Regions from separate parts of the Burkholderia sp. PU8-34 genome, predicted to be linked through region 1. Evidence: predicted binding sites of a transcription regulator. Region 1 holds the regulator's gene; each other region holds the start of a gene.

Region 1 (3,269 bases):
CTTCGGCCGGATCCTCGGCGTGCCCGTACACGCGGTGAAGGACGCGGGCGATCTCGAGCTCGCGCTGTCCGAGCTTCGCAACAAGCACATCGTGCTGATCGACACGATCGGCATGAGCCAGCGCGATCGCGCGCTGTCCGACCAGATCGCGATGCTGCACGGCGCGAACACGCCGGTGCAGCGCCTGCTGCTGCTCAACGCGACGAGCCACGGCGACACGCTGAACGAGGTCGTGCAGGCGTACCGCAGCGCGGGCGACCATCCGGACCTCGCCGGCTGCGTGCTCACGAAGCTCGACGAGGCGACCCATCTCGGCGGCGTGCTCGACACGGTGATCCGCTACAAGCTGCCCGTCCACTACGTGTCGACCGGCCAGAAGGTGCCGGAGAACCTGTACGTCGCGACGAAGAAATTCCTGTTGAAGAGTGCGTTCTGTGTGCCGCGTGACGGCTCGCCCTTCGTGCCGCAAGACGAGGACATGCCCACGCTGCTTTCCGCGTTGACCGCACGTTCCACCGCCGAGCTGCACGAGGTGCGCTTTGGATAAATGCATGATCGACCAGGCTGAAGGATTGCGCCGCCTGCTGGCCGGGCGTGCGTCGAGAATCGTCGCGGTGACGGGCGGTCCGGTGGGCGTCGGCTGCACGTCGACCGTCGCGAACCTCGCCGCCGCGCTCACGGCGCTCGGCAAGGACGTGCTCGTCGTTGACGAGCGCGCCGACGTGCACTCGGCCGCCGCGACGCTCGCCGGCGCATGGCTGCGCGACGGCGCGCGCACACGGGTCACCGGCGGCTTCGCCGTGTGCGCGGCAGCGCGGCTCGCGCGCGCCGGCTACAGCGACGCGCAGCTGAGCGATTTCATCGACGGGCCGGCCGACATCGTGCTCGTCGATGCGCAGCTCGGCGCAGACGGCAGCTTCTCGGCGCTCGCGCGCGAAGCGCATGACGTGCTGATCGTCACGCGGGTCGCCGCGCAGGCCATCACCGAGGCATACGCGTGCATGAAGCGGCTGCATTTCGCGCATGCGATCGCGCAGTTCCGCGTGCTGACCAACCACGTCGGCAGCCATGCCGATGCGCGGATCGCGTACGACAACCTCGCGGGCGTCGCGCGCCGCTACCTGGCGGTGTCGATCGCCGACGCCGGCTGCGTGAGCGCCGATCCGCTCGTCGAGCACGCGCGCGAGCTCGTGCGCACGGCAGTCGACGCGTTCCCGACGTCACCCGCCGCACGCGACTACCGGCAGATTGCCGCCGACCTGCTGTACTGGCCGCTGCGCCCGAGGCCGGGCGCGCGGCGGACCCTTGCGGGCAGCCCGTCGTTCGCGGCGGGGGCGGCACACGCCGCGTGAGCGTCACAGGAAGGAGAGAGCCATGATGTACAACGCTCAAGGAAAGATTTCGCAGGCCGACGTGCTCGCGCAATACGCGCCGCTCGTGCGCCGCCTTGGCCTGCAGCTCGTCGCGAAGATGCCGGCGAGCGTCGACCTCGACGACCTGATCCAGGCCGGGATGATCGGCCTGATGGACGCGGCCGGCCGCTACAAGGAAGACCAGGGCGCGCAGTTCGAGACCTATGCGACGCAGCGCATCCGCGGCGCGATGCTCGACGAGCTGCGCAGCAACGACTGGCTGCCGCGCAGCCTGAGGAAGACGTCGCGCGAGGTCGAGCAGGCGGTGCACCAGGTCGAGCAGCACCTCGGCCGCGCGGCGAGCGAGGCGGAGATCGCGCAGCACCTGAACATGCCGCTCGACGAATACCAGGGCATGCTGCAGGACCTGCACGGCAGCCAGCTCATCTACTACGAGGATTTCGACCGCGCGGCGGACGACGAGCCGTTCCTCGACCGTTATCGCGTCGACCACGCCGATCCGCTGTCGGCGCTGCTCGACGAGCACCTGCGCGAGGCGCTCGTCGAAGCGATCGAGCGGCTGCCGGAGCGCGAGAAGCTGCTGATGTCGCTGTACTACGAACGGGGTCTGAATCTGCGCGAAATCGGTGCGGTGCTCGAGGTCAGCGAATCGCGCGTGTGCCAGCTGCACAGCCAGGCGGTCGCGCGATTGCGCGCGCGGCTGCGCGAGCAGGCGTGGGTCGGCGCGGAGAACTGAGTGGGCGGTCGGCGCGGGGTGCGCAGCTTCTGCGCTACCCAACGGGTTTGTCCGCTACGCAGCGTCTGCATCAAATACCGCGCCTCATTCGTCTTGCCAATCTTCCATCAGAGGTGGGCCGGTCAGTTGCAGCGTAATCAGGTAGCGCTCGTCTTCCGGCCGGTTTTCGTGAATGAAGCGGCGAACATCGATCGACACCTGATATTTGTCACCCGCCAGCCAGAACGCTTGAGGCGAGAGGTTGGATCGCATGCGTGCCCTCGTCTCGGGCGTATCTGCGATCGGCGGATGTCTCGCAACAAGAATCGGATGCCAGCCTCCGCGACGCAATTGATTCTGCAAATCGAGAAGGATTGCCATCGTCGCATCGAGCGGCAGTGTTTCAACCTGGGGCGAAAGGGTGACGGACCAAACCTTTCCATGCGTATCCGCATAGATACTGAGAAACTTCGCAGCGGGCGTCACGAATCCATATTGAGTGTCGCTAAACCGCAAAGCTGCAGGCCGCTTGACATACAGATTGATCGAATTGTCCTGCGTCGCAATCGGCAATGTCGAGCGGGATTGCTGACGCACTTGCTCATACGGTTCTCCAATCGTCAGCACAACCTCATCGACGGGCCGAATCGCCGCCAAGCCCTCCCATATAAGGGCGAGCGCGAACATGGAGCCAGCTATCCGCCAGCACCATCCAGTTTTCCGGATCGTCATCAACGGCCTCCCTGCGCAATAACAAACAGGGAGTTTTCCACAAGCACACGTTGAATCGGATCTCTCAATAGCTCCTCGAATCGACGCGCGGCGCGCATTACAAATGCCATTCGCTGATCTGCATTGGCCAGGTTTGCCAGCGGCTGCTTGCTGAACACTTCTTGCCGCGCATTGCCACCATTGACCGTACATTGATTGGCAAGCGTCAACTGGATCTCTCGAGACGATGCCGTTGGAATGTTCAGAGCCCACGCAAACTGATTGGCCCGCATCAATACCGCAAAATATGGGTCGTCGTACATGGCGGTCTGGAGAATGTTGAGCTGTTCATGTCGAGCCAGCAACCTGACGCCTTCATTCAGATCCCCGGCATCTATCGCTCTGAAGCCGCCGCGAATTTCGTCTTTCATCGAGGCAAACGGGACGCTGTCGCCGATCGGCCACCGAAC
Region 2 (3,269 bases), on a different contig from region 1:
ACGCTGATCGTCCGTCATGCCGACACCCATCCGCGGCCGGCACCGCTCGCGGAGGATGAACCGCGCGTCGAGGCGATGCGCGAGCAGCTCGCCGCCGACCTGACGCGCGCGATGACGCTCGACGAGGTCGCGCGCGCGGCCGGCCTGTCGCCGTTCCACGCCGCACGCCTGTTCACGCGCACGACCGGCATGCCGCCGCATGCGTGGCGCAACCAGCTACGCCTGCAGCGCGCGCTCGCGCCGCTGCGCGCGGGCGTCGCCGTCGCCGACGTCGCGGCGGACAGCGGCTTCGTCGACCAGAGCCATTTCACCCGGCATTTCAAACGGATGTTCGGCGTGCCGCCGGGACGCTGGCAGACGCGCTGACGCGCTGACGCGCCGGCCGCGTGCCGCCGCCGCGGCCGCCCGGCACGTGCGTGCGCATCGGCCCGAAGTCCGGGCATGGCAGGCGGGAAGGCGCAGGAAAAGACAAAAAGGCGGCCGGAACGCCCGTCGCCCGGATCGCGAATCGGGGGTCGCGCAGCACGCCGCACACGGCAGCGCAAGAACGTACAAGTCGGCAGCGTGCCGCCCCGCTATCCTCCAGAAGATGGAGGCACCATCTTGAATCACACCCCTGCTTCATCCCCCCGCCGTCCACTGAACGAGTGGCTCGACGGCGCGCGCGACACGATCCCGATGATGGTCGGCGCGGCGCCGTTCGGCGTGATCTACGGCACGCTCGTCAGCGGCGGCCCGCTCGCCGGCTGGCACGGCGCACTGATGTCGCTGACCGTGTTCGCGGGCTCCGCGCAGTTCATCGCGCTGGGGCTCATCGCGGGCGGCGCGGGCTTCGCGATCGTGCTCGCGACGACGCTGATCGTCAACCTGCGCCACCTGCTGTACAGCGCGACGCTCGCGCCCTATGTCGCGCACCTGCCGCTGCGCTGGCGCGCGACGCTCGGCGCATTGATGACCGACGAAGTGTTCGCGGTCGCGTACGCGCACTATCGGCACTTCCCGCCGGGCGCGATCGGCCCGCACTACTTCCTCGGCTCGGGAATCGCGATGTACGTGAACTGGCAGATCTGGACGATCGCCGGGTTGTGGTTCGGCGCCGCGTTCCCGGGGCTCCAGTCGCTCGGCCTCGATTTCGCGATGGCGGCGACCTTCATCGCGATCGTGGTGCCCCAGCTCGGCACGCTGCGCTTCTTCGCGGCGGCCGCCACCGCCGGCACGCTGGCCTATTACTGGCAGGGCTGGCCGTACAAGCTCGGCCTGCTCGGCGCGGTGGCAGCCGGGGTCGTCGTCGGCGTCGCGCTCACGCTGCTGCACGACCGCGCGCGCGCCGGCTCGCGCACGGAGGCCGCATCGTGAACTACGCGCTGCTGATCCTCGGAATGGCCGTCATCACGTATGCGATCCGCTCGACGCTGTTCCTGTTCGGCGAACGGCTGACATTCCCGCCGCTCGTGCGTACCGCGCTTGGCTTCGTGCCTGTCACCGTGCTGACCGCGATCATCGTGCCGATGACCGTGTCGCCGCATGGCGGGACGGCGGAGCTCACGTGGCGCAATCCGCAGCTCGTCGGCGCGCTCGCCGCCGTGCTGGTGTCGGCGGCGACGCGCCGGCCGCTCGTGACGATCGCCGCCGGGCTCGCCGTGTTCTTCTTCTGGCAGGGCGTCGTGCTGCCGCACGGCTGGCTGCCGGGCTGAGCGACGCGCTCGCCGGCAGCCACGGCGGCAGCCCCGCCGCCGACACGCGCATCCGGCGGGCCGCCTCGTCCGGATGCCGCCTGCCTCCCCCACTGGCCGCCCACCGCGCGGCGCGCGCTTTGGCGCGGCCCGCTCAAGTTTTCCGCCCGTGTGCCGATAAACGGTTGAAGACCCGCCATCGGCCCCGGCGCAGATCGGTCCGTCGACGCTCCGCCCGTACCGGCGCGCGCCGTCGGCTCCGGCACGCGCGGGCCGCCATCGAGACGATTCATGGGCCAGATCACCCTTTCCCTCAAGGACGACACGCTCGCGTCCCTGCGCAAGGACTACGACGCGTTCGTGCGCGTGTCGCTGAAACTCGACCCGCAGTTCGCGACGCCGTCGTTCGAGGATTTCCTGCGCGCAAAACTGCTCGACAACATGGTGCCGCTGACCGAGCACGCGGTGCAGCGGATGCTGGAGGGCGGCCAGTATGCGTGGGCGAAACGCACGCTCGACAAGGAATTCCCGGACGTCGTCGCGATCCTGATGCGGCAGGCCGGCGAATTCGGCTTCGGCTTCGCGTCGCGGTCGGAATGGACGCCCGACGAGCTCGCGAAGTCGTGCCGCGACTGGGCGAAGGCGATTGTCACCGAGGCGCAGGGCGACGCGAGTCTCGTCGACCCGCTCGCCGCGCAGATCAAGAGCGCGGTCCTCGACATCCAGGCGCTCGAGGAACAGATGCAGACGCCTGCGTGGCGGCTTGCCGAATCGCTGCGGCAACGGGTCTACGAAGCGAAGCTCGCGTGCGAGATGAGCGTCGGCAGCACCGCGCGCGACAAGCTCGGCGAGCTGCGCGGGCTGTTGCGGCTCGGGCTCGCGCACGGCTCGTTCCAGAAACAGGAAGCCCAGCAGATCATGGAATACCTGCGTCTGCTGAAGCCGGAGATCTTCGTCGACGAACCGTACGACGTGTTCGCGCGCCTCGCCGCGTGGCTGCGCAGCGTGTTTGCGCCCGTCCAGCCGCGGACCGCGCAAGGCAACGCATCGGAACAGCGCCGGCCGTGACTGCGCGCCGGCCGCAATGAAAAACGGCCCGGTCCGCGCGAAGCGAACCGGGCCGCCGGATGGCCGCCGTCACGACACGCCTTCCGGGGCGGCCGTCGTGCCGGCGGGCGAACGCCGCTTACTGCGCTGCGCCCTGGCCCGAAGCACCGCCCTGCACGCCGACCGACGCGCCGCCCTGGGCGGCTTCGCCGCCTTCGGCCGCTTCGCCGGCCTTCGCCTTCGCGGCGCCGGCATGGCTCTTCGTCGACTTCGCGGCGTGCTTCACGTGCTTCTTCGCCGAGTGGACAGCCGACGATGCGGTGTCCTTGGCCTCGTCGGCCGCCGAGCCGACTGCACCGGTCTCGCCGTCGGCCGCCTTGCCGGCTGCTGCGCCGACACCACCGACCGCATTGCCGAGGCCGCTGCCCGACGCATTCGCGCCGGCCGCACCCTGCGCACCTGCGCCGATGCCGGCAGCCGGCGTCTGCACCTGCACGCCGGCACCTGCGGCACCCTGCGCGCCTGCCCCCGTCTGCGCGAATGCGGCCG
Region 3 (3,269 bases), on a different contig from region 1:
CCATGCCGATTTCAATCCCGTCGAGGCGATGCGGGTCGGCAAGACGCCGGAAGTGCTCGACCAGTTCCGCGACGCGTTCGCGCGCAGTTGCGCGGCGATTGCCGACGCAATGCGCTGGGCGAAAACAGGGGTCGCGGGGGAGCCGGGGCAGCGGCACTCCGAATACGACCTGGCCCGCGTGATCAACGATGCGTACGGTGCGCGTTCGGCGGTGGCGCTGACGTTCCCGTCGATCGCGGCGAACGGCGCCAATAGCGCGTCCGCGCATTACACGGCGGCGAGCGCCGACGTCGAGCTGACGGAAGGCGAGCTCGTGCTGCTCGACAGCGGCGCGTACTACGAAGGCGGCTTTGCGACGGACTGCACGCGCGTCGTGTTGCGCCGAACCCGCCCGGATACGGTGGCGCAGCCTTGGCAGCGGGAGATCTACACGGTCGCGCTGAAGGCGTGCATCAAGGGGCTCGTCACGCCGTTCCCGAAAGACGCGTCGGGCGGCGACGTCGATGCGGCCGTGCGGCAGGTCTGCCGCGACCACGGCTACGATTTCGGCCACGGCACCGGGCACGGCGTCGGGATTCACGTGCACGAAGGCGGGGTGCGGTTCGCGCCGGGGTCGAAGTACGGCCTGGTGCCGAACGCGGTGATCTCGGTCGAGCCGGGCATCTACGTGCCGGGCAAGGGCGGCGTGCGGATCGAGAACATCGTGATCATCCATCCGAGCGAGCACGAGCCGGACAAGATGACGTTCGAGAACATCGTCGCGGTCGGCTACGACTGGGATCTGATCGACCTCGACCTGTTGACCGACGACGAACGCGATTACCTGCGCGACTACGAGCGGCTGTGCGTCGAGCGGGGCACGCAGGTGACGCCGTGTCCGCTGCTGTAAGCGCCGGCGACGACGCAGAGGCGGGCGGTGCCTGCCGCCCGCCGATCATCGATGCCGTCCGGTCTGTTGTTGCCGCATCAGGCGGCGCGGCTGCGCTGCCGCGTATCGGCGGGACGCGTGTGCCGGACTGGGCGCCGGCCTGTCGAAGCGGAATGTGTGGTGAGCCGGGGTGTGACGGGGTGGCCCTGACGCGGGCCGTTGACCGCAGCCGGTGTCAGTGCTTCGTCAGCGCTTCGTCAGCGCTTCGTCAGCGCTTCGTCAGCGCATCAACGCCGCCACCCGTCCATCCGGTCCGTAGACGCCGGTCGGCGCGGGCGCCGAGCGCAGCACCGCGAGCGCGCGCTCGTTGTAGTCCATCCGGATGCGGATCAGCATCCCGTTGGTCGCATTGGCCTGGCGCGCACGCTCGGCGGATTGCTGCAGCAGCCGCCAGCGGCCGGCGAGGCGCGCGTCGCGTTCGGCGGCCTGGTCCATCCCTTTCTTGCCGCCGGGGAAGCCGAGCGCCGACAGCTGCGTGTCCCGCGCGCGTTCGAGCCGCGCGAGCCGGTCGAGCAGCGCGCTCTTCTTTTCGATGATGTTCGGCAGCATCGCGAGCGGCTCGGGCGTCGTCAGCGCCTTCTCTTCGTAGGCGAGCAGGGACGCGAACGCTTCGACCGTCGCATGTTCGTCGTTGACCGTGGCCAGCAGCTCGTCTCTCATCGCGTCTCGCTCGTCACGCCAGCGCGCGGCAATTCGCGCGCCGGCAAAAAACCAGGGGGCGCCGGCCTGTCGGGCCGGCTCAGCTGCCCTGCGGGCGCTGCTGCTGCAGCAGCTCGCGGGCGGTATTCAGCACGCCGTCGGCGATCTTGCCCGGATCGATCGTCAGCGTGCCGTTGTTCAGCGCGTCCTTGATCGACTGGACGAGGCCCGTGTTGATGTCCGCATTGCCGGACGCCGACATCGTGCGCAATTGTCCGGACAGCCCCGACAGGTTCACGGTCGCGTCGCCGCCGGTCGCGCCTGCGGGCGCCGACTGCTCGCCGGACGCCGCGGGTGCGCCTTGCTGCGGGCGGGCCGCGCCGGTGCCGGTGGCCGGGGCGCGGGTGTTCGGGGTGGGCGTGGAATCGATCTTCACGATGGTGTTCCTGTACGGTTTGACCCAGATAACGGCATGGCGGGGCCAAACTTTAGCACCGTGTTTCGGGCGATTCCTCCAAATAAACAATCCTTTGCATTCTTACAACTGCGCTCCCCGATGCTCGGCGGGAGCGGACCCTAAAGCGGAATCTCCACCGTACCCGCGTCCTTGACGATCGCGGTGACGATCTGTCCCGCCGCCATCCGCACCCGCACCGACTGGCCGGGCGCCGCGTTCGCGAGCGCGCTGCCCTCGGCCGAAATCGTGAATCCGGGCCCGGCCGCGACGACCCGCACGGTCTGGCCGGCCGACACCGACGCCGCGCTCTTCAGCATGTCCTGTCGCAGCGGCAGCCCGGCGGCGACGCGCGCGAGCGCGGTCGAGCCGATCGCCTGCGACGGATCGGTGATCACGGCAAGCGGCAGCACGGTCAGGTCGCCGTCGCGCGCGACGAGGTCGGCCGCGGTCAGCGCCTCGCCGGGCGCGATCTGCCGCGCGGCGACGTAATAGGTGGCCTGCACGGCAACCTTTGCCTGCAGGTAGACCGTCCACGGCCGCTCGCCCGCGCAGCGCACGCCGACCGTCGTGCGGCCCCACAGGCGCGCGCCGGTCGGCAGGAACGGCTCGAGCGTCGTGCAGGCGGCGAGCCCGCGCGGAAACGCGGCCGCGACGGTCGCCGTCGTCTTGCCGGGGAGGCCGGCGATCTGCTGCTGGAGAAAGGCGAGCGCGGCGCGGCGGATCGTGTCGGGATCCTGCTGGCCGGGCGGCACGGCCGGTGCGGGTGCGACCGTCGCCGTAGCAGAGGCGGAAGCGGGCGGCGTAGCCGGTGTGCGCATCGCCGTAGCGGAAGCGGGCGGTGCAGCTGGTGTGCGCATCGCCGTAACCGAAGCGGGGGGCGCAGCCGGCGTGCGCATCGCTGCCGCTGCCGCCGTCGCGCTCGCGCGCGCCGCCGCCGGGCGCGGCGCGAACGCCGGTCGGGGCGCTGTGCGGGCGGTGTCCTGCACGATCTCGCCGGGCGTACCCGCGACAACCGTCACGATCCGGCCCGGATCGGCGGCTGCCGGCATCGCGCCCGCATTCACGTTTCCGGAAAGCCGGCGGCCGCTGCTTGCCGCATTCGCATTCGCGAGCGCGGATTCGGCGGTCTCGCCGCGTCCCGGAATCACGATCATCCCGTCGTCCGCGGCCTGCGCCGCCGCCGGGACTGTCCACAGCGCCGTCCACAGCGCCACGGCGAGCGCGAACGCGCGCCGCGCGCGCGGC

What was found. Region 1 encodes FliA, which starts transcription of late flagellar genes. Its sites were predicted from a motif close to CTAAAGTTTNNNNNNNNNNNGCCGNTA; they were not measured.
Region 2: the regulator FliA is predicted to act here: its motif matches at 1,827-1,853, upstream of ACV22Z_RS04880 (DUF4088 family protein).
Region 3: the regulator FliA is predicted to act here: its motif matches at 2,033-2,059, upstream of flgM (flagellar biosynthesis anti-sigma factor FlgM).

Annotation. Positions count from the first base shown of each region.
Region 1 covers NZ_JBSAXC010000020.1:56,974-60,242, reverse strand. The annotation lists gene flhF (flagellar biosynthesis protein FlhF) at 1-547, shown strand, start outside; gene ACV22Z_RS31205 (MinD/ParA family ATP-binding protein) at 540-1,352, shown strand; gene ACV22Z_RS31200 (RNA polymerase sigma factor FliA) at 1,375-2,109, shown strand; gene ACV22Z_RS31195 (flagellar biosynthesis sigma factor) at 2,194-2,775, opposite strand; gene ACV22Z_RS31190 (DUF2515 family protein) at 2,820-3,269, opposite strand, start outside.
Region 2 covers NZ_JBSAXC010000002.1:35,351-38,619, reverse strand. The annotation lists gene ACV22Z_RS04895 (AraC family transcriptional regulator) at 1-366, shown strand, start outside; gene ACV22Z_RS04890 (AzlC family ABC transporter permease) at 604-1,356, shown strand; gene ACV22Z_RS04885 (AzlD domain-containing protein) at 1,353-1,694, shown strand; gene ACV22Z_RS04880 (DUF4088 family protein) at 1,965-2,741, shown strand; gene ACV22Z_RS04875 (hypothetical protein) at 2,860-3,269, opposite strand, start outside.
Region 3 covers NZ_JBSAXC010000012.1:170,953-174,221, forward strand. The annotation lists gene ACV22Z_RS25640 (M24 family metallopeptidase) at 1-889, shown strand, start outside; gene ACV22Z_RS25645 (flagella synthesis protein FlgN) at 1,148-1,588, opposite strand; gene flgM (flagellar biosynthesis anti-sigma factor FlgM) at 1,668-2,003, opposite strand; gene flgA (flagellar basal body P-ring formation chaperone FlgA) at 2,144-3,269, opposite strand, start outside.